Regions from separate parts of the Streptomyces sp. G7(2002) genome, predicted to be linked through region 2. Evidence: riboswitches for the same ligand, from Rfam matches in the RefSeq annotation. Region 2 holds a riboswitch; the other holds the start of a gene.
The links. Region 2 has a riboswitch for glycine ahead of gcvP (aminomethyl-transferring glycine dehydrogenase). Riboswitches for the same ligand answer to the same signal wherever they lie in the genome.
Positions count from the first base shown of each region.

Region 1 (15,972 bases), 1.1 Mb from region 2:
ACATCTTCCTCGACGATGTGACGGTCTCGCGCCGTCATGTGGAATTCCGTCGCGGCCCGGACGGCCTCTTCACGGTCGCCGACGTCGGCAGCCTGAACGGCACCTACGTCAACCGTGAGCGGATCGACTCCGTTGCCCTCGCCACCGGCGACGAGGTCCAGATCGGCAAGTTCCGCCTGGTCTTCTACGCGAGCCAGCGAGGCGCCGGTATCTGACCGGCCGGGGAAGGCATATGCGCGATACACCGAAAGGCGGCGCCGGTTTTGCTGGCGCCGCCTCCTCGGACGGCAAGCCGGTGAGCATCGGCACGGTGCTCACCGCGCTGCGCGAGGAGTTTCCCGAGGTCACCATCTCCAAGATTCGCTTCCTGGAGGCCGAGGGGCTGGTCGAACCGAAGCGCACGCCTTCCGGCTACCGCAAATTCACACCGGCGGACGTCGAGCGGCTGGCTGCCGTCCTGCGGATGCAGCGGGACCACTATCTGCCGCTGAAGGTCATCCGGGAGCATCTGGACGCCCTGGAGCGCGGTGAGCAGGTGCCGCTGCCGGCCCCGGCCGCACCCTCCCGCGATCTTGTCGAGGGCGTGCACGACCCCGGTGCGGAGCGCCCTACGGCTGCCCGGATCGGCCGGGCCGAGCTGCTGGCCGCCGCGGAGGTGGACGAGGCGGCGCTCGCCGACTGGGAGTCCTACGGACTCATCGTCCCCCATGCGGACGGCGGATACGACCTCGAGGCCGTCACGGTGGCCAAACTTGTCGCGGACCTGGGCCGATTCGGTCTGGAGCCGCGGCATCTGCGTGCGGTGAAGGCGGCGGCCGAACGCGAGGCGGGCCTGGTCGAACAGGTCGTTGCACCCCTTCGGCGGCACCGTAACCCGCAGACCAGGGCCCATGCCGAAGCCACCGCCAGGGAGCTGGCAACGCTGTCCGTACGGCTGCATGCGGCCTTGGTGCAGAGCGCTCTGCGGGTCCGGCTGTAGCGAGCAAACGAGTGCCCGACTACCCAAACCGGCCGGGCACGTCCTAGGGTTGCTGTGTGAACGAGCTCGACGTCGTGGGTGTCCGGGTGGAAATGCCTTCCAGCCAACCGATCGTGCTCCTGCGGGAGGTGGGAGGCGACCGATACTTGCCCATTTGGATCGGGCCAGGGGAGGCCACCGCCATCGCCTTCGCCCAGCAGGGCATGGTCCCTGCCAGGCCGCTGACGCACGACCTTTTCAAGGACGTGCTCGAAGCGGTGGGCCAGGAGCTGACGCAGGTCCGCATCACGGATCTGCGCGAGGGGGTTTTCTATGCCGAACTTGTCTTCGCGAGCGGGGTCGAGGTCAGTGCGCGTCCGTCGGACGCGATAGCGCTGGCTTTGCGCACCGGCACGCCGATCTTCGGTACCGACGGTGTGCTGGACGACGCGGGGATCGCCATCCCGGACGAGCAGGAGGACGAGGTGGAGAAGTTCCGCGAGTTCCTCGATCAGATCTCGCCCGAGGACTTCGGGACCAACAGCCAGTGAATCGGCCAGGCGAACCGCCTGTTTCCGGCCAAACAATGAGCCTTTCCCTGTGCGAGGTCACGAGAAACCACTCGTAGGGTGATTATCACTCGGCGTGGCGAGCGCGGCGATCGTTGACGCACCCCGAGTGACTGCATACCGTCGATATGGCAGGTCCCGTCCGGGACGTGGAGGACGGAGGGCGGCGTGGCAATCACCGGCGACGGTATGGCGGCGGAAGGGGCGTTGCCGCTCCACTCGGGCGCAGCAGCGAACCCTGCCCCGGCACCGGCCGCGGCGGTGTCGGGGGACTGCGAGGCGCAGAACATTGGCTATCGCGGCCCGACCGCTTGTGCGGCAGCGGGCATCACTTACCGGCAGCTCGACTACTGGGCGCGTACGGGCCTGGTGGAGCCGAGCATCCGGCCTGCGTACGGCTCCGGCACCCAGCGGCTCTACAGCTTCCGGGACGTCGTGGTCCTGAAGATCGTCAAGCGGCTGCTGGACACCGGGGTGTCGCTGCAGAACATCCGCACCGCCGTGCAGCATCTGCGCTCGCGCGGGCTGGCGGATCTGACGCGGATGACGCTGATGAGCGATGGCGCGACGGTCTACGAGTGCACCTCGCCCGACCAGGTCGTGGATCTGCTCCAGGGCGGCCAGGGCGTCTTCGGGATCGCCGTGGGCGTGGTGTGGCGCGACGTGGAGGGCGCGCTGTCACAGCTCCACGGGGAGCGTGTGGACACCGGCGAGACGCTGGTGGGGAAGAACCCGCACGACGAGCTGGCGCGGCGGCGCAACCGGGCGGGCTGAGTCCCGGCGGAGTGCCCGGCCCGGCATCGGGCCGATTGTCAGTGGCATGGGGCAGCATCGGAGATGTGAGACCTGCCCCGACGATCCTGCATCTGGACATGGATGCGTTCTTCGCGGCCGCCGAGCAGGCGGCCAAGCCGAGCCTGCGCGGCAAGCCCGTGGTGGTCGGCGGGATCGGCGCGCGCGGCGTGGTCTCCACGGCCTCGTACGAGGCCCGGGTCTTCGGTGTCCGCTCCGCGATGCCGACGGCCCAGGCGCGCCGGCTGTGCCCCAATGCCGCCTATCTCAGTCCTCGCTTCACGCTGTACCGCCAGGTGAGTGAGGTGGTGATGGAGCTGCTGCATGCGCTGTCGCCGCTGGTGGAGCCGCTGAGCCTGGACGAGGCGTTCGTCGACCTGGAGGCCGGTGGGGTGCCGGCCGAGACGGCGGCCGTACGCGCCGTGGGGGAGCAGCTGCGGCGCGACATCCGGTCCGCGACGGGCCTGACCGGCTCGGTGGGGCTGGCCGGGGCCAAGATGCTGGCAAAGATCGCGTCCGAAGCGGCCAAGCCGAACGGGCTGGTGGTGATCGAGCCGGGCACCGAACGGGAGCTGCTGGGCCCGATGACGGTGCGGACGCTGCCCGGGGTGGGCCCCGCGACGGCCGAGACACTGCGCCGGGCCGGGATCCACACCGTCGCGGAGACCGCGGAGGCCGGTGAGGCCGAGCTGGTGCGGCTGCTGGGCAGGGCGCACGGCGCCGGGCTGTATGCGATGGCGCTGGGGCAGGACGACCGGCCGGTGGTGGCCGAGCGGGACGCGAAGTCCATCTCGGTCGAGGACACCTTCGAGGTCGATCTGACCGACCGGACGCGGGTGCGGAGCGAGGTGCTGCGGCTGGCGGACCGGTGCGTACAGCGGCTGCGGGCGGCGGGGCGCTCCGGGCGCACGGTGGTCATCAAGGTGCGCAACTACGACTTCTCGACGCTGACCCGTTCCGAGACACTCCGTGGGCCCACCGACGACCCGGCGGTGATACGCGAGGCCGCTGTGCGTCTGCTGGAGACGGTGGACACCACGGGCGGGGTGCGGCTGCTGGGCGTGGGCGTTAGTGGCCTGGCGGACTTCACACAGGAGGATCTGTTCGCCCAGCTGGCGACGGAGCGGGAGGCGGAGGAGGCCGCGGCGGCAGCAGCGGCAGCGGCGGCGGAGGAGGCCGCCGGGAGGACGGAGCCGCACGAGGCCGAGGAGGAGCGGCCGCGGCGCTGGCATCCGGGGCTGGACGTGGTGCACGACGAGTACGGCGCCGGCTGGGTGCAGGGGAGCGGGGTGGGGAGGGTGACCGTGCGCTTCGAAACGCCATGGTCCGCACCGGGGAGGGTGCGGACCTTCGCTGTCGAGGACCCGGCGCTGCGGCCGGGAGAGCCCCTGCCGCTGGTGGGCGGGGCGCCGGCGGGTGGTCAGTCGTCCGAGCCGGCGATCTTGCCGAAGTTCTTGCCGCCGGAGCCGGGGGACACCGGATCGGTCGGGGAAGCAATATCCAGACGGTAGTGGTGATAGAGCTGAAGTTCCTGCTCAGGGGAGAGATGGCGGCCCACGCCGAAGTCCGGCGCGTCTTTGATCAGCTTGCGGTCGTAAGGAATGTGCAGGCCCTCACCGACCATCTTGCTGGGCTCCAGGGGGACGAACGCATCCCGGCTGAAGAGTCCGGTGCGCACGGCCGCCCACTCCGGTTCCCCCGTCGCATCGTCGAGGTAGACCTCGTCGATGGTCCCTATTTTCGCGCCGTTACGGTCGAACGCTTTGCGGCCGATCAGGCTTCGGGGATCGATATCGGTTTGCACGGCCCCTCCAATTGGTCGCAACTGCCCTGTGACAACTACCAAACGGCACATTTCATGCCCTGGCCACTCGAAGGATCCTTCGAGTGGCGCGCTGGTAGGCTGGCGATTGGCCGCAGACCCCGTGCGGGAGAGTCCTTGCCGTTCGCGACCAGGGCGCCGAAGGAGCAAATCCTCCCCGGAATCTCTCAGGCACATGTACCGCATGGACGAGGTCACTCTGGAAAGCAGGGCGGGCCACGGAAGGCACAGCGCCGGGACCCCTCCTCACCGACGGTGAAAGCCGGACCGCCACGCGCGGGCCGGTGAAGCTCTCAGGTTGAGATGACAGAGGGGGAGGCCGTCCGGGCACCCGTGCCGTGGTGCCCCTCGTAGGTCGTACTGACCAGGAGGCCCCCGCAGATGACCACCAATCGCATCTCCTTGACCGAGCTGGAACGCGGCACCCCCTTCGAGCGCCGGCACATCGGTCCCGACCACGCGGCGCAGGCCAAGATGCTTGCGCACATCGGCTTCGGGTCGCTGGACGAGCTCACCGCCGCCGCCGTACCCGATGTGATCAAGAGCGCCGAGGCGCTCGGCCTGCCGCATGCCCGTACCGAGGCCGAGGTGCTCAAGGAGCTGCAGGGCCTGGCGGACCGCAACCAGGTCCTGTCGTCCATGATCGGTCTCGGCTACTACGGCACGTTCACCCCGCCGGTGATCCTGCGCAATGTCATGGAGAACCCGGCCTGGTACACGGCGTACACGCCCTACCAGCCGGAGATCTCGCAGGGCCGCCTGGAGGCGCTGCTGAACTTCCAGACCATGGTCGCCGACCTGACCGGACTGCCCACCTCCGGTGCTTCGCTGCTGGACGAGGGCACCGCCGCCGCCGAGGCGATGGCGCTGTCCCGCCGGGTCGGCAAGGTCAAGCAGGGCGTCTTCCTGGTCGACGCCGACTGTCTGCCGCAGACGATCGCCGTGATCGAGACCCGCGCGGAGCCCACGGGCGTCGAGGTCGTGGTCGCGGACCTGTCCGACGGCATTCCGGCCGAGATCGCCGAGCGCGGTGTCTTCGGTGTGCTGCTGCAGTACCCGGGCGCCTCCGGTGCGGTGCGGGACCCCCGCGCCGTCATCGAGCAGGCCCACGAGCTGGGTGCGATCGTCACCGTCGCCGCCGATCTGCTCGCCCTGACGCTGCTGACCCCGCCCGGTGAGCTCGGTGCGGACATCGCCGTCGGCACCACCCAGCGCTTCGGTGTCCCGATGGGCTTCGGCGGACCGCACGCCGGCTTCATGGCCGTCCGTGACCAGTTCGCCCGCAGCCTCCCCGGCCGTCTGGTGGGCGTCTCCGTCGACGCCGACGGCAACAAGGCCTACCGCCTGGCGCTGCAGACCCGTGAGCAGCACATCCGCCGGGAGAAGGCCACCAGCAACATCTGCACCGCGCAGGTGCTGCTCGCCGTCATGGCCGGGATGTATGCGGTCTACCACGGGCCCGAGGGCCTGCGGACCATCGCCCGGCGCACCCACCGCTACGCCGCGGTCCTCGCCGAGGGCCTGCGGGCCGGCGGGGTGGAGATCGTGCACGGTGCGTACTTCGACACGCTGACCGCGCGGGTGCCCGGCCGGGCCGCCGAGGTCGTCGCCGCCGCCCGTGAGGCCGGGGTCAACCTCTGGCAGGTCGACGCCGACCTGGTCGGCATCGCCTGTGACGAGACCACCGGGCGTGCGGAGCTGGCGGGTGTCTGGGGCGCCTTCGGCGTGAACGGTGACGTCGAGCAGCTGGACGCGGCCGCCGCCGAGGCGCTGCCGCAGGCGCTGCTGCGCCACGACGACTACATGGCCCACCCGGTCTTCCACGAGTACCGTTCCGAGACCGCGATGCTGCGCTACCTGCGCACCCTCGCCGACAAGGACTACGCGCTGGACCGCGGCATGATCCCGCTCGGCTCCTGCACGATGAAGCTGAACGCCACCACCGAGATGGAGCCGGTCACCTGGCCCGCGTTCGGCCAGCTGCACCCGTTCGCGCCGGCCGGCCAGGCCCAGGGCTACCTCACGCTGATCCAGGAGCTGGAGGAGCGGCTGGCCACGGTCACCGGCTACGACAAGGTCTCCATCCAGCCGAACGCCGGATCGCAGGGCGAGCTGGCCGGTCTGCTGGCCGTCCGCGCCTACCACCGCGCCAACGGCGACGAGCAGCGCACGGTCTGCCTGATCCCGTCCTCGGCGCACGGCACCAACGCCGCCAGCGCCGTGATGGCCGGAATGAAGGTCGTCGTCGTCAAGACCGGTGAGGACGGCGAGGTCGACACCGACGATCTGCACGCCAAGATCGAGAAGCACCGTGACGAGCTCGCGGTCCTGATGGTGACCTACCCCTCCACCCACGGCGTGTTCGAGGAGCACATCACCCAGATCTGCGCGGCGGTGCACGAGGCCGGCGGCCAGGTCTATGTCGACGGCGCCAACCTCAACGCGCTGGTCGGGCTCGCCGAGCCCGGAAAGTTCGGCGGCGATGTCTCGCATCTGAACCTGCACAAGACCTTCTGCATCCCGCACGGCGGCGGTGGCCCCGGTGTCGGCCCGGTCGGCGTCCGCGCCCACCTGGCGCCGTACCTGCCCAACCACCCGCTGCAGCCGGGCGCCGGCCCCGAGACGGGCGTCGGGCCGATCTCCGCGGCTCCCTGGGGCTCGGCCGGCATCCTGCCGATCTCCTGGGCGTACGTCCGTCTGATGGGCGCCGAGGGCCTCAAGCGCGCCACTCAGGTCGCGGTCCTCAGCGCCAACTACATCGCCAAGCGTCTGGAGCCGCACTACCCGGTGCTCTACACCGGCCCCGGCGGTCTGGTGGCGCACGAGTGCATCATCGACGTCCGGCCGCTGACCAAGGCGACCGGTGTGAGCATCGACGATGTGGCCAAGCGGCTGATCGACTACGGCTTCCACGCGCCGACGATGTCGTTCCCCGTGGCCGGCACGCTGATGATCGAGCCGACCGAGAGCGAGGACCTCGGTGAGCTGGACCGGTTCTGCGACGCGATGATCGCCATCCGCGCGGAGATCGAGAAGGTCGGCTCGGGGGAGTGGGCCAAGGACGACAACCCGCTGCGCAACGCCCCGCACACCGCGGGCGCGCTCGGCGGCGACTGGGCGCACCAGTACACCCGCGAGGAGGCCGTCTTCCCGGCCGGTGTCGACGCCGCGGAGAAGTACTGGCCGCCGGTGCGCCGTATCGACGGTGCCTTCGGCGACCGTAACCTCGTCTGCTCCTGCCCGCCGCTGGACGAGTACGACAACTGAGTCACCGCAGCATCAAGGGCCCTCGGCAGATCTGCCGGGGGCCCTGTGGTACGTGGTGGGCGCGGCGGGTCAGGCAGCGGCGATGGCCCGGGCGCGGTGCGGGGCGATGACCTGCCCGTCCGGGAGCAGCTCACCGGTGTCCTCGAAGAGCAGGACGCCGTTGCAGAGCAGGCTCCAGCCTTGCTCCGGATGGTGCGCCACAAGGTGTGCGGCCTCCCGGTCGGTGGAGTCTGCTGACGGGCATGGCGGTTGGTGCTGACACATGGAAGTTGTCTTTCGCTGCGGTGAAGTGAACGTCGTAGTGCGGCTCGATGAGCTGTTCATGGCCGCTCCCCCGTTTCTTTCGGTCGGTCCCAGTGTTGCCCCACGGACGGGATTCCGCAGGGATTTCGCAGCAGCGGTACTCACTCGATACGGACGCGTCACCCATGCGGGCGGTTGCTCCCAATTGCACTCCTCCCCAAGAGGGTTGGGAGTGGTATCCGCGGACTAGGCCGCGTGGGTGAGCACGACAGAGCGCCCCGCGGCCGGACGGGGCTGCGGGGCATGCTCGGGCGGGACGGCGGGCGCCGGGTTCCGCGCGCGAAGGCGCGCCGGCGCTGCCGGGTCAGGCGGGTTCGGCGAGCAGCGGGGCGGGCGTGAGCCGCAGGGTGAGCCGGGGGAGCAGATCGGCGATGCGGTGCGGGCGGTGTGCGGCGATGCCCGGCGGGGCAGGCGCCAGAGGTATCAGCAGGTCACCGGGCGCGGGCAGCCCCTGCGCGCCGTCGGAGGTGAGGTCGTGATGCAGCCACAGCGTGAGCATGTACAGCTCGGGGACGGACAGCAGACGCGGCTGGTAGGGCGTGGCGAGTGACTCGGCCTGCGCCAGCGCCTGCTCGGTCGCGGCGACGTAGGGGCCGCCGCAGAAGCGCCCGAAGGTCCAGCCGTCCGCGGTGAGCACCGCCTCGGCGGTCGCCACGGCACGCTCCCCGCCGCGGACCAGGAAGCGCCAGCCCGCCAGTCGGGTGTGCGGGGTGCCGCCGGCCCGGCTGACGTCGTCCCAGACATGGACGGGCAGCGGGTGGTCGGGGCTGAGCGGACCCTGATGGGCGCGCAGCGCGGAGACCGGGGCGTCACACACCGCGGTGGGCGAGCCGAGAGCGGCGAGAACACTGCGCAGAGCGGGCGCGGGGGCAGGGGGGAGGTGCAGCGGCATGGTGGGTCGCCTCTCACTTCGGAGACACGGTGGAGCGTGGCGGGTGCAAACGGCGTTGTCTGCGTGCGGGGTCAGAGCAGGGCCGGCCGGGGCTGCGGCCCGGCGGGCTCAGCCGCTGGGCCCCGGAGACGGTGAGATCGCCGAGACGCTGGGCGCCAAGTCTCTGCCTCGTAAGCGGAGTTTATACGACGTATGTTCCGAAAGTGTTTCTGCTACCGGCCTTGCGGATTTCCGGCAAGGGGAAATCCGGACCGCTGTGCGAGGTGCTTTACACCCCTTTGTGCGGCGTTTTGAAGACGCCACCTCGTATTGCCTTACCAATGCGGTAGGCCGGAACTCGTTGGTGTTTCTCACGAGCGAAATGCCGTTGGCGAGTGCCTCCGAGATATGCCTATGGGAAGTGCCGGACGCTGCACCACTTCGAGCCTATCGGCACCGGCATGCTCCCGCGGCGTTATTGATCAGATTGCCGGGGCATCATCGACCGTAGCGCGAGCCCCGGCGGTGTCGGGGACGGCCCCAAGCGGCCCGTGGCAACGGGCTGTTCACTCGAGGAGGGACCCTTCGATGGGGGAGAAGGTCGCCGCGGACGGGATCGATCTGGCGGACCGGGAGCGTTATCGAAGAAAGCTTCACGACTGTCTCGATGGATTGCACAGGCTCCTGGCGGAGGAGCGGTTCGACCGGCCCAGGAATCTCATGGGTCTGGAGATCGAACTCAATCTTGCCGGCGCCGACGGACTGCCCCGCATGATGAACTCTCAAGTACTGGAGCGCATCGCCAGCGGGGATTTCCAGACCGAACTCGCCCAGTGCAACCTCGAGGTCAACATCCTGCCGCACCGCTTGAGCGGCCGTGTGCTGGACCAGCTCGCCGAGGAACTCCGTACGGGGCTCGGCTACGCCGAGAGGAAGGCCCGGGAGGTCGCCGCCAGGATCGTGATGATCGGCATTCTGCCGACCCTGCACGCCACCGACCTCACGGCCGCCAGCCTCTCCGAGAACGACCGCTACGTCCTGCTCAACGACCAGATGCGGGCGGCCCGCGGCGAGGACTTCGCCCTGGACATCCGGGGCGTCGAGCATCTGGTCTCCCGTTCGCCCTCGATCGCGCCGGAAGCCGCCTGTACGTCGGTCCAGCTGCATCTCCAGGTGACACCGGGCCGCTTCGCCGCTGTCTGGAACGCGGCCCAGGCCATCGCCGCGGTGCAGGTGGCGGTCGGCGCCAACTCGCCGTTCCTCTTCGGCCGTGAGCTGTGGCGCGAGTCCCGGCCGCCGGTCTTCCAGCAGGCCACCGACACCCGCTCGCCCGAGCTGCAGGCCCAGGGAGTGCGCCCCCGCACCTGGTTCGGTGAGCGCTGGATCGACTCCGCGTACGACCTGTTCGAGGAGAACGTGCGGTACTTCCCGCCGCTGCTGCCGGTGTGCGGGTCACAGGAGCCGCTGCGGCTCCTGGATGAGGGCGGGGTGCCCGACCTGTCCGAACTGGTCCTGCACAACGGCACGGTCTACCGCTGGAACCGCCCCGTCTACGCGGTCGCCGACGGCGTCGCGCACCTCAGGGTCGAGAACCGGGTGCTGCCGGCCGGCCCCACCATCGCCGACGTCATCGCCAACACCGCCTTCTACTACGGCCTGGTGCGGGCCCTGGCCGAGGAGCCGCGACCCATATGGACGCGGCTCCCGTTCGCCGCCGCGGCCCGCAACTTCGACTCCGCTTGCCGGTACGGGATCGACGCCACCCTGGACTGGCCGCGTCCCGGGCGGGCGGGCGGTGTCGCCGATATCCCGGCCGTACGGCTGGTACGCAAGGAGCTGCTGCCGCTGGCGGCCCGCGGACTGGACGCCTGGGGGGTGGAACCGGCCGACCGTGACCACTACCTCGGCATCATCGACGAGCGCTGCCGGCGCCGGGTGAACGGGGCGTCCTGGCAGGCCGCGGCCTTCCACCACGCCCTGCGCCACGGTCTGGACCGGGACGCCGCGCTCGCCGCGATGACCCGGCGCTACAGCGAGCTGATGCACACGGGGAAGCCGGTGCACACCTGGCCGGTCGCCTGGCCGGTCGCCGAGCGCTCCGCCGTACCGGGACAACGGCAGGCGGCGACGGAGGGAGCATGAGGGCTGTCCGTCGCCGGGGCCCGGAGCCGTTCAGCGGGGTCCGTTGCTGCCCGCCGCCATGATGGCCTTGAGCATCACCTGGTGGATCTGCGACGGGTCGCTGACCAGGTGTGTCGAGCCGCCGGTGGGTTTCACGATGCGGTCGAGGGCCGAGGTGTCGGCCTGCGGGCCGATCGCGAGGGCGATCAGCGGCACCGGCCGCTTCGGGTCGGAGAGCTTCTCCAGCTTGCCCACCAGGGCGTCGAGGCCGATGCCGTGGGCGTCGTCGTTGGTGCCGTCGGTGACGATGACCAGCGCGTTGAACTTCCCGCTCGCATAGGCCGAGCGGGCTTCCTCGTACGCGGCGAGCGTGGTGTCGTACAGGCCGGTGGCGCCCTGGGGCTGCGGGGCCAGCGCGCGGAAGGCGTCGGCGAGCGCTTCGCGGTGGCTGCTGCCGTCCTCGTCCCGGCCGCCGAGCCGCTCGGTGGGGGAGAGCTCCACGTAGTCCTTGTCGCCGTCCAGTGTGGTGGCGAATTTCCACAGCCCGATCTCGTCGTCGGAGGTGAAGGTGGTCAGTGCCTGGAGGAGGGAATTCTTGGCGAGGTCCATCCGGGACCGGCCGCTGTGCCCCGGGACCGGTGCGCCCATCGACGTCGAGGCGTCCACGACGGTGGAGAGCCGGGCGCTTTGCACCGTGATCGTCCACATGCCCATCAGGGCCTGGAGTTCCTTCACCGCCGGCGGCTCGGCGGGGGCGGCGGAGTACGGCTGCGGGTCGCGTCCGCCGGCCGTCGTGACCACCTTGGGGTCCGCCTCGCCGTTGGCGGCCCGGAAGCCGTGCCGGCGCAGCGCGCGCTGTCCGGCGGGCTCGCTCAGCAGCGTCATGAAGCGGTTGGCGGCGCGCGACTGTTCAGGGCCCGTCTCGCTGTTGTCGACCAGGGTGTAGGGGTAGTCGAGCCGGGCCGTGCCGCCCTCGGGGTAGATCAGGTCCAGATCCGGCCCGCCGTCCGCGCGCGTGTTGTGGGCGAAAGCGGCCTGCTCGGACAGCAGCAGCGCCTGGTTGCGGCGCGGATTGTCCTGCTCCTTACCGGAGCCGTCGCGGGGCAGGGTGGCCATGGCCTGCCCGTCGCCGTCCGCGACCCGCTGGTTGAGCAGCCTGGCCGTGGCGGCGGTGCGGGTGTCCGCCGTCACGCGGTCCGGTGCCTCCTTGGCGTGGGCGGCGCTGATGCGGGCCAGTGAGAGCAGTCCGGTGGCGCTGTGGGACGGGTCGGCGACGCCCAGGCGCAGGGCGTCGCCGGACGCCGTGGCGCGGGTCAGTTCCGTCCAGGTGTAGGTCTTTGCCGGCCAGCCCAGCGACTTGGCGGCCCGGGGTACGGCGCCCAGTGCGATCGGGGACGAGGCGAGGGTGCCGGCGGCGGTCAGCGGGGTCCCGCGCTCCGCCTCGACCCGGTCCACCCACAGGCTCGAATCCGGTATCCAGACCTGGAATTCGGGGTCGACCGGCCGCTGTCCGAAGGCGTCGGCTATCTCGTGGGCGGCTCGCGCGGTGACCTTGACGTCCAGACATCTGCCGTCGGTGCGTGTCGCCCCCTCCCGCGCCGACTTGGCCACCGCTTCGATCGCCGGGGCGATATCGGGCGAGGCGGCCACATCGAGCCGTGTCGCCTCGCCGTCGCACGGCCCCCCGAACGGGAGCAGACCGCTGTCCAGCGCCACGACCGTGCCGGCGGCGACGGTCAGCACGAGGCCGGTGGCGAGGACCAGCGCGCGCGGACGTGCCCCGCGGCGGGCCCCTGTGCGCGCCGGTGCGGGGGCGTCGGGCAAGCTGTGTCGTCCCATTGCGGTAGCGCCTCTCCTTCTCGGAGTTCGACCGGGATGCGCTGGGGGGAAAACGCGCCATCTGGATGGCGCCCGTCCCCGGCCTGTCGCGCGCGATCTTCGTACCTGCTGCCGAGACCCTAGCGGGGCGGTGGTGGCGACGAGGCGGTAATGCTGAAGCGGAGGAAGTGTGCAGTCGGATACAAGTCCCGTGGCCGATGCGGACGTTCCAGGTCAAGGGCCTGGTGACGGGCTCGTCGGGGAGCCGTCCCGGAGCATCCTGCGGAGCGAGACATGGATCGTGCTGGCCCTCTCGCTGGGGGCCAGCGGGCTGTCGGCGCTGATCAGCTTCATCGGGTCGGTGACCAAGCCCGGTGGTCTCAAGGACCAGGCGGCCACGCTCAACGGCTCCCAGGCGCCCGGCCGGCCTTGGCTGGATCTCGCCTGGCAGCTGTTCGGTATCGCGACCGCCCTGGTGCCCGTGGTGCTGGTGGCGCATCTGCTGATGCGTGAACGGGCCGGCGGCCTGCGCGTGCTCGGTTTCGACCGGCGGCGGCCCGGCTTCGACCTGAGCCGCGGCGTCGTGCTGGCGGCCGTCATCGGCGGCAGCGGTGTGCTGCTGTATCTGGGTGCGCGGGCGACCGGATTCAATCTGACGGTGGTCCCCGAGGCGCTGCCCCATGTGTGGTGGAAGATCCCGGTGCTGATCGCCTCCGCGGTGCAGAACGCCGTCCTGGAGGAGGTCATCGTCGTCGGGTATCTGCTGCGCAGGCTGGGGCAATTGGGCTGGTCGCCGTTCGCGGCACTCGCGGCCAGCTCGGTGCTGCGCGGTTCCTACCACCTCTACCAGGGCATCGGCGGTTTCGTCGGCAACATGGTGATGGGCGCGCTCTTCGTCCTGCTCTACCGGCGGTGGGGCCGGGTCGGGCCGCTGGTCGCCGCCCATGCCCTGATCGACATCGTGGCGTTCGTCGGCTACGCACTGCTCGCCGGACGGGCGGGGTGGCTGCCGACGCCATGAGGCGGTGGAGGCGCGGGGCACCGGCGGTGCCTGCCGCGCCTCCCGGGGGCCGTGGCCGTGCGGGCCGGCTCAGCCGGTGACCAGCAGTTCCCCGTCGATGACCGTGACCGCCGACCCGGTCAGCAGCGTACGGTCGCCGCGCAGCTCGGTCCGTACGAAGCCGGTGCGGGCGGCGCCCTGCAGGCCGACCAGGGAGGCACGGCCCAGCCGCGCCGACCAGAAGGGGGCGAGCGCGGTGTGCGCGCTGCCCGTTACCGGGTCCTCGTCGATGCCCACCCCGGGGAAGAAGCAGCGTGAGATGAAGTCGTAGCCGCCGTCGGGGTTTTCGGCGCGCGCGGTGGTGATCAACCCGCGGCCGCCGTGCCCGGCGAGCGCCTTGAGGTCCGGGGCCAGCGCCCGTACGGACTTCTCGTCGGGCAGCTCGACCAGGAGATCGCCGACATCGGGGCCGGTGTCGTGCGCGGAGCGGATCTCGGTGCCCAGCGCGCCCGCGACCACCGGCGGTACCTCGACGGGGGTGAGCGGGGCGGTCGGGAAGTCCATGGTGATCGCCCCACGGTCGTCGGCCGTCGTGGTGAGCACCCCACTGCGGGTGCGGAAGCGGACCGTACCGCTCGCCGTCCCCGTGGTGTGCAGGACGTGCGCGGTGGCCAAAGTGGCGTGCCCGCACATATTCACCTCGGCGGCCGGGGTGAGCCAGCGCAGTGCCCAGTCGGCGTCGCCGCCCGCGGGCAGCGGGTGCGCGAAGGCGGTCTCGGAGAGATTGACCTCGGTGGCGACCCGCTGCAGCCAGGACGTATCGGGAAAGTCGCCGGAGTCGAGGAGTACGACTCCCGCGGGGTTGCCGGCGAACGGACGCTCACTGAAGGCGTCGACGATGCGAATCCTCATGGCCGCGAGCGTAGAGGTGCCACAGAGCCACAGGCCAAGGCCAATCCGGGGGAATTGGCCTTGGGAGGGAGCCGCAAGGGGCGGTGGGGGTGGCCGCCCGACCCTGTCCCGTCTCTGCCGGCCTGGCCCCTCCTCGGACGAACCGGTCCGCTTGCTCGTCGTCTCAGACGATCGGGTCCGTCGGTTTGCCTGAGATGAGGTGCGGCGAGCTCCCCGGCGCGTCGGCCTCAGCCCCGGGATCCGTCAGGGGCCACAGTCGACCACCGCTGCGGCACGGAGCGGGGTCAGGTACCGGACACGGCGGGCATGAGCAGATCGGTCGCGAAGTCCTCGACCGAGCGCGGCGGGCGGCCGAGCACGCGCTGAACACCGTCACCGAGACCTGCCACGCCCTCTTGGCGATAATTCGAATACAGCCCCTGCAAACCGTCGATGACCTGCGGCGTGATTCCACGGTCCGCGAGCGCTGCCCGCCAGGCGCCGTCCAGTGGAATATCGACGTACCGCACCGGTCTGCCGAGAACGGCGCCGAAGCGTTCGCAGAGCACTGGCAGCGTCAGTGTCTGCGGGCCACTGATCTCGATCTCACCACCGATCGGATGCGCCGCCAGGAGTTCGGCGATCGCGACCTCCGCGATATCCCGCACGTCTACGTAACCCCTGGCGCCAGGTCCGGCGGGATCGGCCAGCGTGCCCTTGGCGATCGAGGCCGCTGCCGGGAGGAAGTTCTGCAGGAAACGGTCGGGCTGAAGAACAGTCAGTTCCGGGACACCGGCGCTTCGCAGCCGTTCGGTGATCGTGTCGTGGGCGCTGATGACGGCGTCCGGAACGATCCCGTCGCCACTGAAAGCTCGGGCGCCAAGTTTGATGATCCGGCGCGCACCGGCCTCGATGGCGGCAAGGCCGAGGTTCGTTTCGGCGGCGACCTGGTCTTCGGTGAAGGGATGCGCAAGATATAGCCGGTCCACGCCGGCGACCGCACCCCGGATGTCCGCTGCATCGGTGACATCCCCACGGAAGACCTCACCACGGACCTTGCCGAGCGCCTTGGCGCCGGCTTCGGAGCGAACGAGGAAGCGCACATCACTCCGGTCGCGCAGCGCCTCGGTCAGGTATCGCCCCACGGTTCCGTTCGGCGTAGTGACCAAAATGGGCATGGATCCCCCTCCATGAACGTGATCAAGGCCGCTCCCGTCCCAACAGGGCCTGGATCCGGCGAATTCCCAGCCCGGGAACCGGGCGGCGACTTTGGACGCGAACCGGCCCGTCACGCGGTCCCGCAACGGACGTCGACGGTGCCCGTGCACCGTGTCCACGTACGACAACTCGACGTACGGCGCCGTCTGGTCCACCGCTCTTGCTTCGGCGAACAGTCCCGATATATCGTTGACGCATCGCGACTGATCAACGATAGAGAGATGGAGGACGTCATCATGCGTTCCCACGGACATGAACACGGACACGAACACGGGCATGAGCGTCGGCATGAGCACTGCGGGCCCGGGCGTCACGGCGGCCGCGGCGACTTCCCGGGCGGCT
Region 1 covers NZ_CP102609.1:1,618,885-1,634,856, reverse strand. The annotation lists gene NUT86_RS06235 (FHA domain-containing protein) at 1-215, shown strand, start outside; gene ftsR (transcriptional regulator FtsR) at 233-979, shown strand; gene NUT86_RS06225 (bifunctional nuclease family protein) at 1,036-1,509, shown strand; gene NUT86_RS06220 (MerR family transcriptional regulator) at 1,696-2,301, shown strand; gene NUT86_RS06215 (DNA polymerase IV) at 2,367-3,830, shown strand; gene NUT86_RS06210 (PRC-barrel domain-containing protein) at 3,740-4,123, opposite strand; glycine riboswitch at 4,238-4,334, shown strand; gene gcvP (aminomethyl-transferring glycine dehydrogenase) at 4,523-7,408, shown strand; gene NUT86_RS06200 (DUF5999 family protein) at 7,478-7,672, opposite strand; gene NUT86_RS06195 (hypothetical protein) at 8,016-8,603, opposite strand; gene NUT86_RS06190 (glutamate-cysteine ligase family protein) at 9,171-10,724, shown strand; gene NUT86_RS06185 (substrate-binding and VWA domain-containing protein) at 10,755-12,542, opposite strand; gene NUT86_RS06180 (CPBP family intramembrane glutamic endopeptidase) at 12,733-13,542, shown strand; gene NUT86_RS06175 (PhzF family phenazine biosynthesis protein) at 13,612-14,433, opposite strand; gene NUT86_RS06170 (NmrA family NAD(P)-binding protein) at 14,718-15,590, opposite strand; gene NUT86_RS06165 (PadR family transcriptional regulator) at 15,867-15,972, shown strand, end outside.
Region 1: it holds a riboswitch for glycine, as region 2 does, so the genes downstream of both, gcvP (aminomethyl-transferring glycine dehydrogenase) here and gcvP (aminomethyl-transferring glycine dehydrogenase) in region 2, are expected to answer to the same signal.

Region 2 (15,972 bases):
GGCAGAGCGTCGGCTCCGCCAGCCATACGGCCACTTCGCCAACCGCCAATCCGTCACCATGATAAATCCGTCACCATGATGAAGAGGAACAGACCGTATCCGCTGAGAGGGAGTGACCGGATGAGCAGCAATCCCTTCGAGGACCCGGACGGCACCTACCTGGTTCTGATCAATGACGAGGGGCAGCACTCGCTGTGGCCCTCATTCGTCGTCGTTCCGGCAGGCTGGCGGACCGTCCTTGAGGAGACCAGTCGCGACGCGGCACTCGAGTACATCGACACCCACTGGACCGACATGCGCCCCAAGAGCCTCGTTCAGGCCATGGAGGGCTCCGGCGCAGCCTGACCCGCGCCCGGTGCGGCCCGCGCCCTCGGAATCCCGGGGGCGCGGCCGCCGCTTGCAGTTCAGCAAGGCATGGGATGAAAAGGCATGGGATGAACTGGCCGGCCAGGGCGGCTCGCTACGCTCGTCGCGCCGCGCTCGTCGTGCCTGCTGGTCTCGCCGCGCTCGCCTCGCTGTCCAGCAGGAACTCACCCGCCCTGCGTGCCGTACCAGCGCCACTCGGTGAGTCGCTGACGGTCGGGGAGGGCGATGCGTCCGGTCGCCCACAGCAGCATCTCCCAGGCGTCACCCTCAATGGCGACATGGGAGAAAAGCTTCTTCAGGACCCGTTCGCACAACTCCCTTGGCGGTGACCACTCCAGACCCAACCCCTGAGTGATGTCATGGGTGTGCACGAGGGTCTCGACGACGCCCATGGCGGCAAAGCCTTCCGGGTCCGAAGGCCCAAAGACGTGGTAGGCAACGGTGGTTGAAGGGGCCGTGCGCAGGACGGACGCAAGCAGACCGCCACACGCCTCCAGGATGGTCAGAAGGCCCTCGGGGCCCGAGGCCCGCTCAACGAAGATCACGTTGGCAGGCCCATCGCTTCGGTCGCTGCTCGTCCGGAAGGGCAACACCGTGGACATCGGCGGCTTCGCCAGTCCGAACCTCGCGGCGTAGGTGAACAGGTCATCGGCGAGATGCTCGAGCGTCTCCCAACACGTCCAGTCGAGCGTTCCCGCCTTGGCCTCCCAGGCCTGGGGAGGTGCCTCCCTCAGGGCGTCGATGGCCAGAGTGACGACCCGCCGCACGTCCTCTCCGTCGACCGAGGTGTCTGCTCCGTCCATGCGGAGGATCGTAACAACGGCCCACGCGGGCTCTATCAGGGCAGCGGCCCTCAGTTGCCGCGGCGTACCCGGGCCGCCTTGCGGGCCTCGGCGAGCTTACGGGCCTCGCCGGCCTTGCGGGACTTGCCGCCGGAGCCGCGGGAGGCGTCCTTGCTGGTGCCCAGGCCGCGGAAGGGGGCGTTGGTGTTCTTGGCCCGGGGCGCGGCGGGCCCACCGTCGAGCGGGGTACCGGAGGGGGCCTTGGCCCCGGTGATCCGGCTCAGCTCCGCCTCACCCGAGCGCACCTTGGTGATCGTCGCTTCGATGCCGGCCCCGGCCATCAGCCGGCTCATCTCGCGGCGCTGGCCCGACAGCACCAGCGTGACGACGCTGCCGGACTCACCGGCCCGGGCAGTGCGGCCCGCGCGGTGCAGATAGTCCTTGGGGTCGGTGGGCGGATCGACGTTCACCACGAGATCGAGGTCGTCGATGTGCAGACCACGGGCCGCGACATTGGTCGCCACCAGGACGGTGATCTGGCCGTTCTTGAACTGTGCCAGGGTCCGTGTGCGCTGCGGCTGGGATTTGCCGCTGTGCAGGGCCGCGGCGTGCACTCCGCTGGCCCGCAGATGCCGGGTGAGCTGGTCGACCGCGTGCTTGGTGTCCAGGAACAGCAGTACGCGGCCGTCGCGGGCGGCGATCTCCGTCGTGACGGCGTACCGGTCGGGGCCGTGGACGACCAGCACATGGTGGTCCATCGTCGTGACCGCGCCCGCGGACGGGTCGACCGAGTGGACGACGGGGTCGTGGAGGTAGCGGCGGACCAGGTGATCGACGTCGCGGTCCAGGGTGGCCGAGAACAGCATCCGCTGGCCGTCGGGGTGCACCTGGTCGAGCACCTCGGTGACTTGCGGCAGGAAGCCCATGTCGCACATCTGGTCGGCCTCGTCGAGGACGGTGATCCGTACCCGTCCCAGGCGGCAGGCCCTGCGCTCGATCAGGTCGTGCAGACGGCCAGGGGTGGCGACGACGACCTCGGCCCCGTCGCGCAGCGCAGCGGCCTGCCGGCCGATCGACATGCCGCCGACGACGGTGGCCATCCGCAGACGGAGCGCCTCGGCATACGGCGCGAGCGCCTCGGTCACCTGTTGGGCCAGCTCCCGGGTGGGCGCCAGGATCAGGGCGAGGGGCTGCTTCGGCTCCGCGCGCCGCCCGGCCGTCCGTACGAGCAGGGGCAGGCCGAAGGCGAGCGTCTTGCCCGATCCCGTGCGCCCGCGCCCCAGGACGTCGCGTCCTGCGAGGGCATGGGGCAGCGTGGCCGCCTGGATCGGGAAGGGCTCGCGCACGCCGAGCTCGGTGAGCGTGCGCAGCACCTCGGCCGGCAGTTCCAGGTCCGCGAAGGAGGCGACCGGGGGCACCACCGGCGTGAGGGGCGCTGACCGGGCGAGGCTGCCGTGCGAGGCACCGAGGCGGTCCGGGTGATTCATGAAGAGCCTTCCGCATGGGGAACGTACCGAGGAAGGCCCGGCAGGAACGAGCAGCCGACGAACAAGGGAAACCGCACGGACGGAATCGCCAGCCGTCACGGCCGCGCAAATAGTCAAGAATAACATGCAAATTCGGCGATCCCCCCACCCTGCCTGGATCAATGCCTGCGCAGTTTCTTGGCCAGGTGGGAGGCGCCGAGGAGCAGCACGGCCGTCAACGCCAGGGCGACCAGCACCATGCACGCGAGGGCGCCGACGCCGGCCCCATGGGTGAGGACGGCCTCCAGGGCGAAACTCAGGGTGGTGACCGAGATCAGCAGGGGTGCTGCGTACCAGAACAGGAAGACGAAGAAGCTGAGGTCCCCGAAGGGAGTAGGGATCCCGATGAACAGCAGCTCGGACCGGACCGGCCCGCGTACGGCCGCCACGACCGAGGCCGCGGCGAACGGCAGCGCGCACACCGGCATCAGCAGGAGCGCCCAGGCAGCTCCGTTGAGTGCGAAGGGTACGGCCGCCAGGCAAGCAAGTACGGCGCCGAGCCCTGCCGGGACGATCGCGTGATGGAGCATCAAGGTAGCGAAGCGGAAGGGCGACCAGGATGAGCGCCGGAGATCGTCCGCCTCCAGTCGCGCCGACTCGGCCAGCCGGCCAACCGCCAGATACCCGAGAACCAGGGCCATGACCACGGCGGCGACCCTGCTGCCGCCGTCGAGCGATGCGGCCAGTCCCGCGATCGCTGCGGCGGCCGCGGTCCAGAGGGCCGCACCGCCGACCCGGCCCGGTGCGCGCCACAACGCCACGGCGTCGCGCCAGATCACCACGAGGTACTTGCTGCGAGGCATGGGCAGCTGACGCCGTGACGCATGCCCGTTGTGTCCGAGCGCCTCGCTCACGGCCAGCTTGGCGGCGCGCAGTTCCACCGACCACATCACCGATGCGACCGTGGTGGCCGTCGCCGCGCGAGCACGCAACTGCCTGGTGGGGACGGTCGCGGAAACCGCATGCGCGTACAGCGCCGCCACGGCGGTGAGGACCACGAGCAGCGTGACAGCGACGGGCCAGCCGCTCGCCGAGCCACCCGCCGCATGGACGACCGGTTGCGCGGCCCAGCCCCAGGGCCCGGACCACAGCTCGACCTGCTCCAGCACCGGAAGCCGGTGCCCGGTGGCCGCCCACCCCGTCTGCGCGACGAGCACCACCAGCAGCAGCACGGCGTACGGCGTCCATGTCCTGACCCGGGCTCCCAGGCTGGTCCGTCGTTCGACCTGGAGGGCGAGCACGACCGCGAGGAGCGGAAGACACAGCCCGGCGGGCAGGCAGGCCGCAAGCCCGGTCCCCAGCGAGGAGAGTCCGGTCAGGCGCAACAGAACACCCCCGGCGACCGTGCACAGCACCCCGCCGACGACGGCGAGTCCAGCAGTGAGGCGAAAGTAGGGGCGTAGCACTCGGGTCCGGTCGACCGGCTGGCTGAGCAGCCACGCCGCGGCCGGTGCCGGCACGATCACCGGCCCGCGCCACAGCGCGTCGCGCGCGGCGATCACCGCCAGGCAGAGAGCCAGCAGCACCAGACCCGCGGGAAGCGCACGGCGGATCGCCTCCAGGACGTCCCCGTGGGCGGCCACGTGCTCCAGGCGCTGGGCGAAACGGTAGACGAAAGTCGTGCCGTAGCCGCCGGCGAGCAGGACGAGCGAGTAACCGATGACGCCGAGATCACGGTTGCGCTTGCTGCGGTGCCCGCGGCGCTTGTCGCGCAGCCACCGCAACGTCTCGGAAGTGCGGTCGTACTCCGCCGTCCAGGCTGTCTCCTCGCTCACTGGTGGTCACCCATCTGCCGGAGAACCGTGGCAGGGGCGCCGGAGGCCACGACTTTGCCGTCCTCCAGAGCGACCACCCGGTCGGCGACCGCCCGGACGAGATCCGCCTGGTGGGTTGCGAGCAGTACCGCTACGCCGTCCTCTTTCTCGCCGATCAGCAGTTCGCTCAGGCGCCTGCGGGAGTCGGGGTCGAGGCGCTGCTCCGGCTCATCGAGTACGAGAAGATCGCGGGGGCGGACCAGGGCAGCGGCGAGCAGGAATGCCTGCATCTGTCCCGAGGACAGGGCGGCGGGGAGATGGTGCGCGTGGCCCTCAAGGCGGCGGTCCGCCAGGACTTGATCGATCCACCCGTCCGCGTCAGCCACATCGTGGGCCACGGTGATGAGCTTGAGATGGTCGTGCACGCTCAGGTCGGGATAGCACGCGATGGTGTCGCCGACGACGGCGACCCTGGCGCGCACCTCGGGGTCGTCCTCATCGATGACCCTGCCGTCGAACAGCGCGGTGCCGGTGGTCGGTTTGTCCCGGCCGCTGGCGATGCGCAGCAACGTGGATTTCCCGGAGCCGTTGTGTCCGAAGAGAGCGGTGCAGGTCCCGGCCTGGACCTGCAGGTCCAGGGGGTGCAGCGCCTGGCGATCACCATAAGTGCGGCTGATCCCGCGAAGCTGCAATAAGGCGGGGACGGCACCCTCGCCGGCTTCGCTTGTCTTGCTGGGCATCGTGCCTCCGATATGAGGAATCCGTTAGCGCGAGCGTAGCGGCCGCGCCGATCACCACACCTGCCGCGCCGGTCGTCGGACTTCGAGTGGTACGCGGTGATGCTCTGCGTGTTCTCGTGGCAGTGCGGTCCGCGGTGCGCGACCATACGGACGCCGAGCCAGGCTCGATCATCGGCGTCGTGCATGAGGGAAGTTTCTCGCCGGCGGCCGGCCCGCGTGGACTGCCGCGGGTCTGGTCAGGCGTTTCCAGCCGGCGGGCGCCATGGCGCGCTACGAGCGCGGGCCGCGGTGCTCGACACCAGTACAGCAACCGACGGCAAGAACAAGCAGCCAGCAGAAGGAAACACCGAGACAGGAAGAAGGACGGACGTGTCCGGCAGCGAAAGCGAGAACCCAGTAATCTCCTCCCCGGCCCCCACGCCGACCCGGCCCCGGTCGAACCGGGACTGGTGGCCGAATCAGATGGACCTTCAGATTCTCCACCAGCACTCTTCCCGGTCCAATCCGATGGACGAGGACTTCACCTACGCGGAAGAGTTCGCGGCCCTCGATCTCGACGCGCTGAAGCGGGACGTCTTCGAGGTGATGACGACCTCGCAGGAATGGTGGCCTGCCGACTACGGTCACTACGGGCCGCTCTTCATCCGGATGAGCTGGCATGCCGCGGGAACGTACCGCATCGCCGATGGCCGGGGCGGTGGCGGCGCAGGCGCTCAGCGCTTCGCCCCCCTCAACAGCTGGCCGGACAACGCGAGCCTCGACAAAGCACGCCGTTTGCTCTGGCCGGTCAAGCAGAAGTACGGCCGGAAAATCTCCTGGGCCGATCTCCTGGTCTTCGCCGGCAACTGTGCCATGGAGTCGATGGGGTTCAAGACGTTCGGGTTCGGCTTCGGGCGGGAGGACATCTGGGAGCCCGAGGAGATCTTCTGGGGGCCGGAGGACACCTGGCTCGGGGATGAGCGCTACAGCGGCGACAGGGAACTCGCCGCTCCTTTCGGTGCCGTGCAGATGGGGCTGATCTACGTCAATCCGGAGGGGCCCAACGGCAATCCGGATCCGATGGCTGCGGCCAGGGACATCCGCGAGACCTTCGGACGGATGGCGATGAATGACGAGGAGACGGTTGCGCTCATCGTCGGCGGCCACACCTTCGGGAAGTGCCATGGCGCGGTCGATCCCTCGTACATCGGCCCGGAACCCGAGGCGTGCCCCATCGAGCAGCAGGGCCTCGGCTGGCGGAACACCCACGGCAGCGGCAAGGGCGCCGACACGCTCACCAGCGGACTCGAGGGCGCATGGACCTCGCAGCCGACGACGTGGGACAACGGGTACCTGGACAACCTGTTCCGGTACGACTGGGAGCTGACGACGAGCCCGGCCGGCGCGAAGCAGTGGACTCCCACGGACACCTCGGCCCGGGGCACGGTGCCCGATGCTCATGATCCGTGGAAGAAGCACGCTCCCATGATGCTGACGACGGACCTCGCGCTGAAGCGGGATCCGGTCTACGGGCCGATCGCGAAGAGCTTCCACGAGAACCCGGACAAGCTCGCGGTGGCGTTCGCCAAGGCGTGGTACAAGCTGCTGCACCGCGACATGGGGCCCCTCTCGCGCTACCTCGGCCCGTGGGTCGCCGAGCCGCAGCTGTGGCAGGACCCGGTCCCTGAGGTCGATCACGAACTGGTCGCGGACGAGGACATCGCTGCCCTCAAGGACAGGATCCTCGGCTCGGGACTGTCCGTCTCCCAGCTGGTCACCACCGCGTGGGCGGCGGCGGCAAGCTTCCGCGGCACCGACAAGCGCGGCGGCGCCAACGGGGCACGGATTCGCCTCGCACCGCAAAAGGACTGGGAGGTCAACGCCCGGCCCGAGGTGGCCGAGGTGCTGCAGACCCTCGAACAGATCCGGCAGGACTTCAACGGCTCACAGACCGGCGGAAGGAAAGTGTCCCTCGCCGACCTGATCGTCCTGGGCGGATGCGCGGCCGTCGAGCAGGCCGCGAAGAACGCCGGGCACGACGTCACCGTCCCGTTCGCACCGGGGCGCACGGACGCCTCGCAGGAGCAGACCGACGCGGAGACGTTCGCCGTGCTCGAACCCAGGGCAGACGGGTTCCGCAACTACCTCCGGGCGGGAGAGAAGCTGTCACCGGAGACGCTGTTGCTGGACCGCGCCAGCCTGTTGACGCTGACCGCTCCCGAGATGACGGTCCTGGTCGGCGGTATGCGCGCCCTGAACACCGGCTTCGCGGGATGCCCGCATGGCGTCTTCACGCACCGGCCGGAGACCTTGACCAACGACTTCTTCGCCAACCTGCTCGACATGGGCACGGAGTGGAAGGCGTCGGCCACAGCCGAGAACGTATACGAAGGCCGGGATCGCGTCACGGGCGAGGCCAAGTGGACCGCCACCGCCGTCGACCTCATCTTCGGTTCGCACTCCCAGCTCCGAGCCGTCTCGGAGGTCTACGCGTCCGCGGACGCGGGAGAGAAGTTCATGCGTGACTTCGTGGCGGCGTGGGACAAGGTGATGAACCTCGACCGGTTCGACCTGGCCTGAGCCCGATGTCCGGTCGGCCACCCATCGGCCGACCGGGACATGGGAAGAATGCGTACGACGTGTGGACTCTCCCGCGCGGAATCGTCAGCGGTGTCTTGAGCTCTGCGGTTCTTGCCGGTGTCGCCTGTCGAGTGCTTGCTGATACAGGCTTCCGGCGCGGTAGGAGGACCGGACCAGAGGTCCGGACAGCACTCCCGCGAAACCGATCTCCTCGGCCTCTTCCTGGAGCTCGATGAACTCCTCGGGCCGGACCCACCGCTCCACCGGGTGGTGCCGCGCCGAGGGGCGCAGGTACTGGGTGATGGTGACCAGGTCGCAGCCGGCGGCGTGCAGGTCGGCCAGTGCGGTGGAGACCTCCGCCCGGGTCTCTCCCAGGCCCAGGATCAGGTTCGACTTGGTGACCAGGCCGAACTCCCGCGCCGCGGTGAGCACACCGAGCGACCTGTCGTAGCGGAACGCGGGCCGGATCCGTTTGAAGATCCGCGGCACCGTCTCCACATTGTGGGCCAGCACTTCCGGCCGCGACTCGAATACCTCGGCCAATAGCTCGGGGACACCATTGAAGTCCGGGACCAGGTTCTCCACCCCGGTGCCCGGGTTCCGTGCGTGGATCTGCCGGACCGTCTCGGCGTACAGCCAGGCACCACCGTCGGGCAGGTCGTCGCGGGCCACCCCGGTGATCGTGGCGTACCGCAGATTCATCTTGGCCACCGACTCCGCCACCCGGCGCGGCTCCTCCCGGTCCAGCGCCTGGGGCTTTCCGGTGTCGATCTGGCAGAAGTCACAGCGCCGGGTGCACTGGTCACCGCCGATGAGGAAGGTGGCCTCGCGGTCCTCCCAGCACTCGAAGATGTTCGGGCACCCGGCCTCCTGGCACACGGTGTGCAGCCCTTCGGCCTCCACCTGCGCGCGCAACGCGTTGTACTCCGGCCCCATCCTCACCCGTGTCCTCATCCACTCGGGCTTTCGTTCGACCGGGGTCCGGCTGTTGCGCACCTCAAGTCGCAGCAGCCTGCGGCCGTCGGGCGAGGCGGCGGGTGTGGGGGCGTCGCTCATGTCACAGCTCCGGGTACAAAGGGTGGGCGTCGGTGAGCGTGGCCACGCGAGCCCGCAGCTCGGCGGCGAGGCTCGGGGTGTACGCCGGCTTGAGGGCCTCGGCGATGATGTCGGCGACCGCCGCGAATTCGGCTTCCGCGAAGCCTCGGCCGGCCAGCGCCGGAGTACCGATCCTCAGTCCCGAGGTCACCATCGGCGGGCGGGGGTCGAACGGTACGGCGTTGCGGTTGACCGTGATGCCGATGTCGTGCAGACGGTCCTCCGCCTGCTGCCCGTCGAGCTCCGACTCCCGCAGGTCGACCAGGACCAGGTGGACGTCGGTGCCACCGGACAGCACGGAGACGCCCGCGTCCGCGACATCGGGACCACTCAGCCGCTCGGCGAGAAGCCGGGCACCCGCGAGGGTACGCTCCTGGCGCCGGCGGAACGCCGGCTCGGACGCCATCTTGAACGCGACGGCCTTGGCAGCGATCACATGCTCCAGCGGCCCGCCCTGCTGGCCGGGGAAGACCGCACTGTTGACCTTCTTCGCCACGTCCGCACGGTTGGTCAGCACCACTCCACCGCGCGGCCCGCCGAGCGTCTTGTGCGTGGTCGTGGTGACCACGTCGGCGTGCGGCACCGGGTTGGGGTGCAGGCCCGCGGCGACCAGACCGGCGAAGTGCGCCATGTCGACCATCAGGTACGCGCCGGAGCGGTCCGCGATCCGCCGGAAGGCGGCGAAGTCCAGCTGCCGGGGGTAGGCCGACCAGCCCGCGATGATCAGCTGCGGCCGGTGCTCCATGGCCAGCCGCTCGACCTCGGCCATGTCGACCCGGTTGTCCTCCGCGGAGACGTGGTAGGCCACGGTGTTGTAGAGCTTGCCGGAGAAGTTGATCCGCATGCCGTGGGTGAGGTGCCCGCCGTGCGCGAGGTCCAGGCCCAGGATGGTGTCTCCCGGTTGGAGCAGCGCCGTCATCGCGGCGGCGTTCGCCTGGGCGCCCGAGTGCGGCTGCACATTGGCGAAGGACGCACCGAACAACGCCTTGATCCGGGTGAGGGCGAGCCGCTCGATGACGTCGACGTGCTCACATCCGCCGTAGTAGCGGCGGCCCGGGTAGCCCTCGGCGTACTTGTTCGTCAGGACCGAGCCCTGCGCCTCCATGACCGCGACCGGTGCGAAGTTCTCGCTCGCGATCATCTCCAGCGTGTTCTGCTGCCGCGCCAGCTCGGCGCGCACGGCGGTGTGTACCTCGGGGTCGAAGTCGGCGAGCCGACGGTCGAGTACGGACATGTCATTCTCCTGCCGTGAGTGCCGCATAGGCGGCGGCGTCCAGCAGGTCCGGCGTACCGGCGATCCGCATCCGGAACAGCCAACCGGCCCCGAACGGGTCGGAGTTGACCAGACCGGGGTCGGCCACGGCGGCTTCGTTGATCTCGACGACTTCGCCGTCCGCGGGAGCGAACAGGTCGCTCACGGACTTGGTCGACTCGATCTCTCCACACGCGTCGCCGGCCTTGATCGTCGTGCCCACGGCAGGCAGATCGAGGTAGACGACGTCGCCGAGCGCGTCGGAGGCGTGTGCGGTGACACCGACGGTCGACAGGTCGCCCTCGTGCGCGATCCATTCGTGGTCGCTGGTGTACTTCAGGTCGGGGGACAGGCTCATGATCTGTTCTCCTGTGGGGGTCAGGCTCGGCGTCGGTAGAAGGGCAGCTCGACGATCTGGGCGGGCTCCTTGCTGCCCCGGATGTCGACGAGCACCTCGGTGCCGGGTGCGCTCCGGCCGGTCGGCAGATAGGCCATGGCTATGGCGTGGTCGAGGGCGCGTCCCGCCTCGGGTCCGGAAAGCTCGATCTCTCCCCTGTGGGTGAGGTCGAAGATTCCGGCGGTGGTCCGTACCGCGTGGTGCTCGGCCAGCTCGGAGGTGTAGCGCAGGGGCATGGACCAGCCGGCGAAGTCGGTGAACGACGCACCGAGCTCCGCGTGAAGGTCGTGCAGGGGAGTCTTCTTGAGCATGGTGGTTCCTCTTCGGACCGTGATCGGCCCGGGTCAGGACGCGAAGGCTTCGGGAGGCGGGCAGGAGCAGACCAGGTTGCGGTCGCCGTGCGCCTGGTCGATCCGGCCGACCGGTGGCCAGTACTTGTCGGGCGTGACGCCCGCCGGGAATGCGGCCCGCTCGCGCGAGTAGGCGCGGGTCCACTCGCCGGCGATCGCGGCGGCGGTGTGCGGTGCCTGTCGCAGCGGGCTGTCCTCAAGGCCCCAGACACCCTTGTCCACCAGGTCGATCTCCGCACGGATCGCGATCATCGCCTCGCAGAAGCGATCCAGTTCAGCGAGGCTCTCGCTCTCCGTCGGCTCGACCATCAGCGTGCCGGGGACCGGAAAGCTCATCGTCGGCGCGTGGAAGCCGTAGTCGATGAGCCGCTTGGCGATGTCATCGACCGTCACCCCCGTGGCGGCGGTGAGGGGGCGTACGTCGAGGATGCACTCGTGCGCGACGAGGCCCGACTCCCCGGCGTACAGGACGGGGAAGTGTGACGCGAGGCGCCGGGCCACGTAGTTGGCGCTCAGCACGGCCGTCCGGGTTGCCTCGGTCAGCCCCTCGGCGCCCATCATCCGGATGTAGGCCCACGGGATCGGCAGGATGCCGGCACTGCCGAACGGCGCGGCGCTCACCGCCCCGATGCCGTCGCGGCGCCCGGTGTCGGGGTGCAGCGGGTGGGTGGGCAGGTACGGCGCGAGGTGTTCGGCCACCGCGACCGGGCCGACCCCCGGCCCGCCGCCGCCGTGCGGGATGCAGAACGTCTTGTGCAGATTCAGGTGTGACACGTCGCCACCGAACTCGCCGGGCTTGGCGACTCCGAGCAGCGCGTTGAGGTTGGCGCCGTCGACGTACACCTGTCCGCCGTGCTCGTGCACCAGCTCGCACAGCCGGGTGATGCTGTCCTCGTAGACGCCGTGCGTGGAGGGATAGGTCACCATGATCGCGGCCAGGTTGTCGGAGTGCTTCGCGCACTTCGCCTCGAGGTCCCCGAGATCGACGGTGCCATCGGGCCGCGATGCCACCACGACGACGCGCATCCCGGCCATGGCGGCCGAGGCCGCGTTGGTGCCGTGCGCGCTTGCCGGGATCAGGCACACATCGCGTCCGGCCTGGCCGTTGCTCTCGTGGTAACGGCGGATCGCCAGCAGGCCGGCGAGCTCGCCCTGCGATCCCGCGTTCGGCTGGATGGAGACCTTGGCGTACCCGGTGACCTCTGCCAGCCAGGTCTCGAGCTGCTCGACCAGGGCCAGGTACCCGGCAGCGTCCGTGAGGGGCGCGAAGGGGTGCAGGTCGGCAAAGCCGGGCCAGCTGACCGGCTCCATCTCCGTGGTCGCGTTGAGCTTCATCGTGCAGGACCCGAGCGGGATCATCCCGCGGTCCAGCGCGAAGTCACGGTCGGAGAGCTTGCGCAGATAACGCAGCATCGCGGTCTCCGACCGGTGCCGGTGGAAGACCGGGTGGGTGAGGAAGGGGGAGGTGCGCCGCAGGTCCGGCGGAAGCGCCGCCGAAGCGCCGGCCGCCGGGCCGTCCAGGTCGTCCCCCACCGCGCCGAAGGCGTCGAGCACGAGACGGACATGGTCCCGCGAGGTGGCCTCGGAGCAGGAGATGCCGACGTGGTCACCGTCCACCAGCCGCAGGAGCAACCCCTTGTCGTGCGCGGCCGCGACGACCTCCTCGGCACGGCCGGGGACCCGCACCAGCAGAGTGTCGAAGAACTCGGGGTGCACCACCGTGATCCCGCTGTTCCGCAGCCCGGTGGCGAGGAGTGTGGCGTGCCGGTGCGTCCGCCGGGCGATCCCGGTCAGCCCCTCGGGGCCGTGATAGACGGCGTACATCGACGCGACCACGGCGAGCAGGACCTGCGCCGTACAGATGTTGGAGGTCGCCTTGTCGCGTCGGATGTGCTGTTCGCGGGTCTGCAGGGCGAGGCGGTACGCCGGCCGGCCGGCGTTGTCCACGGAGACGCCCACGAGCCGGCCGGGCAGGTGCCGTTCGAGCCCTTCGCGGACCGCGATGTAGCCGGCGTGCGGGCCGCCGTAGAACAGGGGGACACCGAACCGCTGGGACGATCCCACGACGATGTCGGCGCCGAACTCACCCGGCGGCACGAGCAGCGTGAGCGCCAACAGATCGGCGGTCACGGTGACCTGCGCCCCGCGCGCTCGCGCCGCGGCGGTCACCTCGCGCAGATCGCGGACGGCGCCCGAGCAGCCGGGGTAGGACAGCACCACCCCGAAGAAGTCGTCCTCCGGCAGCGGCGCGGCGACGTCGATCTCGACGATCTCGATGCCGACCGCGGCGGCACGCGTGCGCAGGACGTCGAGGGTCTGCGGCAGGGTGTCGCGGTCGACCAGGACGCGGTGGCGACTCCTGCCGGCGACACGACGCATGACCGTGACGGCCTCAGCCACCGCCGTGGCCTCGTCGAGCAGCGACGCGTTGGCGGTCGGCAGCCCGGTGAGGTCTCCGACCATGGTCTGGAAGTTGATCAATGCCTCGAGCCGGCCCTGGCTGATCTCCGGCTGGTAGGGCGTGTAGGCGGTGTACCACGAAGGGTCTTCCAGCACATTGCGCCGGATCACCGCGGGCGTGGTGGTCGCGTGGTAGCCCAGTCCGCTCATCGGGACGGCCACGGTGTTCCTGCTCGCGAGCTCCTGCAGCTCGGCGCGGGCTTCGGTCTCGGTGGCGGCGGCAGGCAGGTTCAGTTCGGAAGCGCTGCGGATGCCGCTCGGGACGGCGGCGTCGATGAGGGCGGCGAGCGTCGGGTAGCCGACTTCGGCCAGCATCTTGGCGCGGTCGGCGTCGCCGACGCCGATGTGGCGGGCGGCGAACTCACCCGACGCGGAGGACTCGGTGAAGGTCATGGTGGGAGGCTCCCTCTGGGGGCACCGCACATGCGGCGCCGTGGACGGGTGGCCTCCCCGCTCTGTCATCGGTACCTGAGAGCTTCACCACCGGGTCCGGCGGTTTGCACCGTGGGCGCAGGACATGACGTCCTGTCTTTCCAGAGTCGCCTGGCCGAAGCGGTAGTTGGGCCTGAGAGATTCTGGGGAGAGTTGCTCCTTCGGCGCCTCGCCAAGGGTGGACGAGGGCTCTCCCGCTTCGGTTCGAACAGCGCGATGTGAAGTTGTGGGGCCCGACCGTGAGGCCGGGGGGGCGGGGGAGGATTGGCTCCTTCGGCTCCACGTCGTCACATGACGTGGGCTCTCCCGCGCAGAGTCGTCAGCTGTGTAGGTGCTGTCGGATCTTTCCGGAGGCAACGTAAGGGCACCGGAAGACAGCCGTCAAGAGTCCGTCCGGTGTACGGGCCGGTAACGGATCGGCCCAGGATGTGCGCCTTGAGCTGCACAAACGCCGTGCCGAACGCCGTGCCCCACGGGGGAGCGCCGTACTACTCGGAAGTAGTGTCCAGCGTTCGGCCGGTCCCTTGACCGGTTGCTGATGTGGCCCTAGCCTCACCGCACATTGCCGTTCACCCCGGAGCGGGAGAGCACTGGATCAGCCAGACCCAGGCGCCGAAGGAGCAACACCTCCCCGGAATCTCTCAGGCACCCCTACCGCTCGGGCAGGCAACTCTGGAAAGCAGGCGCAAAGGCGCCTCGCCGACGGTGCAAGCCGCGTGCTGAGCGCGGCGAAGCTCTCAGGCTCATGACAGAGGGGGAGGCTCACTCGGCCGCACGGGCTCCTGCCCGTGCTCGACATTCGAGGAGCCCCTGATGGCTGTTCCGCCGCCTCTTCCCTGACCGCCACTGCCTGGCGGCTCCCGGGCTGATCTTCGATCTACTATGTGGGACCGTTCTGACGCCGTTCCGGTCGGCTGCCGCATGCCCGCGCGCGCAGCCCGCCCTGCCGCTCGCCCCCTGTGGGCGGGTGATCATTCTCCGAGATACCCCCTGTCCCGTGCCCGCACGGGTATTGAGATCTGCGAGGTTTGCCCATGCCTGAACGCAGTGACACCGGCTCGACGGCCGCGCCGGACCAACCGGCGGCCGGATCCACGCCCCCGCCCGAGGGCGAGCAACACCTCTCCCGTCAGCTGTCCAACCGGCACATCCAGCTCATCGCGATCGGCGGTGCGATCGGAACCGGCCTGTTCATGGGCTCGGGCAAGACGATCTCGCTGGCCGGGCCCTCGGTGATCTTCGTCTACATGATCATCGGCGTGATGCTCTTCTTCGTGATGCGGGCGATGGGGGAGCTCCTGCTCTCCAACCTGCGCTACAAGTCCTTCGCCGACTTCGCGGCCGACCTGCTGGGGCCATGGGCCGGCTTCTTCACCGGCTGGACCTACTGGTTCTGCTGGATCGTCACCGGCATCGCCGACGTCATCGCGATCTCCGGGTATGTGTCCTACTGGTGGCGCGACCTACCGCTGTGGATACCGGCGCTGGCCGCCGTCATCCTCTTGATCGCCTTGAACCTGCCCACCGTGAAGGCGTTCGGCGAGACCGAGTTCTGGTTCGCACTGATCAAGATCGTCGCGATCGTGGCGCTGATCGTTGTCGGACTGGTCATGGTGTTCAGTCACTTCCAGGCGCCCGGGGGTGCGGCGGCAAGCTTCTCCAACCTCTGGAGCGACGGAGGGTTCTTCCCCACCGGCCCCATGGGGTTCGTCGCGGGATTCCAGATCGCGACCTTCGCCTTCGTCGGCATCGAGCTGGTCGGCACCACCGCGGCCGAGGCGGAGAACCCGGAGCGGAACCTGCCCAAGGCGATCAACTCGATCCCGGTGCGCGTGATGCTGTTCTACGTCGTCGCGCTGACCGTGATCATTTCGGTCACGCCCTGGCGCGAGATCAGTGCGGAGCGCAGTCCGTTCGTCGTGATGTTCACCCTTGCCGGCCTGGGGATCGCCGCCTCGGCGATCAACTTCGTGGTGCTGACCTCGGCCGCCTCGTCCGCGAACTCGGGTATCTACTCCACCTCACGGATGGTGTACGGGTTGGCCCGCGAGGGCGATGCCCCGGCGCGCTTCGGCAGACTCACCTCCAGGAAGGTACCGGCCAACGCCCTGCTCCTCTCCGGGGTGTTTCTGCTCGCCGGTGTGGTCATGGTCGCCATGGACGACTCGATCATCGAGGCGTTCACCCTGGTGACCACCGTGTCCGCCGTGCTGTTCATCTTCGTCTGGTCGATCATCCTGATCAGCTACCTCGTCTATC
Region 2 covers NZ_CP102609.1:551,652-567,623, reverse strand. The annotation lists gene NUT86_RS02530 (MbtH family protein) at 121-345, shown strand; gene NUT86_RS02525 (maleylpyruvate isomerase N-terminal domain-containing protein) at 531-1,169, opposite strand; gene NUT86_RS02520 (DEAD/DEAH box helicase) at 1,220-2,635, opposite strand; gene NUT86_RS02515 (DUF6297 family protein) at 2,794-4,449, opposite strand; gene NUT86_RS02510 (ABC transporter ATP-binding protein) at 4,446-5,168, opposite strand; gene katG (catalase/peroxidase HPI) at 5,538-7,727, shown strand; gene lipA (lipoyl synthase) at 7,812-8,783, opposite strand; gene glyA (serine hydroxymethyltransferase) at 8,785-10,056, opposite strand; gene gcvH (glycine cleavage system protein GcvH) at 10,058-10,432, opposite strand; gene NUT86_RS02485 (glycine cleavage T C-terminal barrel domain-containing protein) at 10,453-10,782, opposite strand; gene gcvP (aminomethyl-transferring glycine dehydrogenase) at 10,816-13,674, opposite strand; glycine riboswitch at 13,727-13,824, opposite strand; glycine riboswitch at 13,825-13,920, opposite strand; glycine riboswitch at 14,284-14,380, shown strand; glycine riboswitch at 14,381-14,472, shown strand; gene cycA (D-serine/D-alanine/glycine transporter) at 14,748-15,972, shown strand, end outside.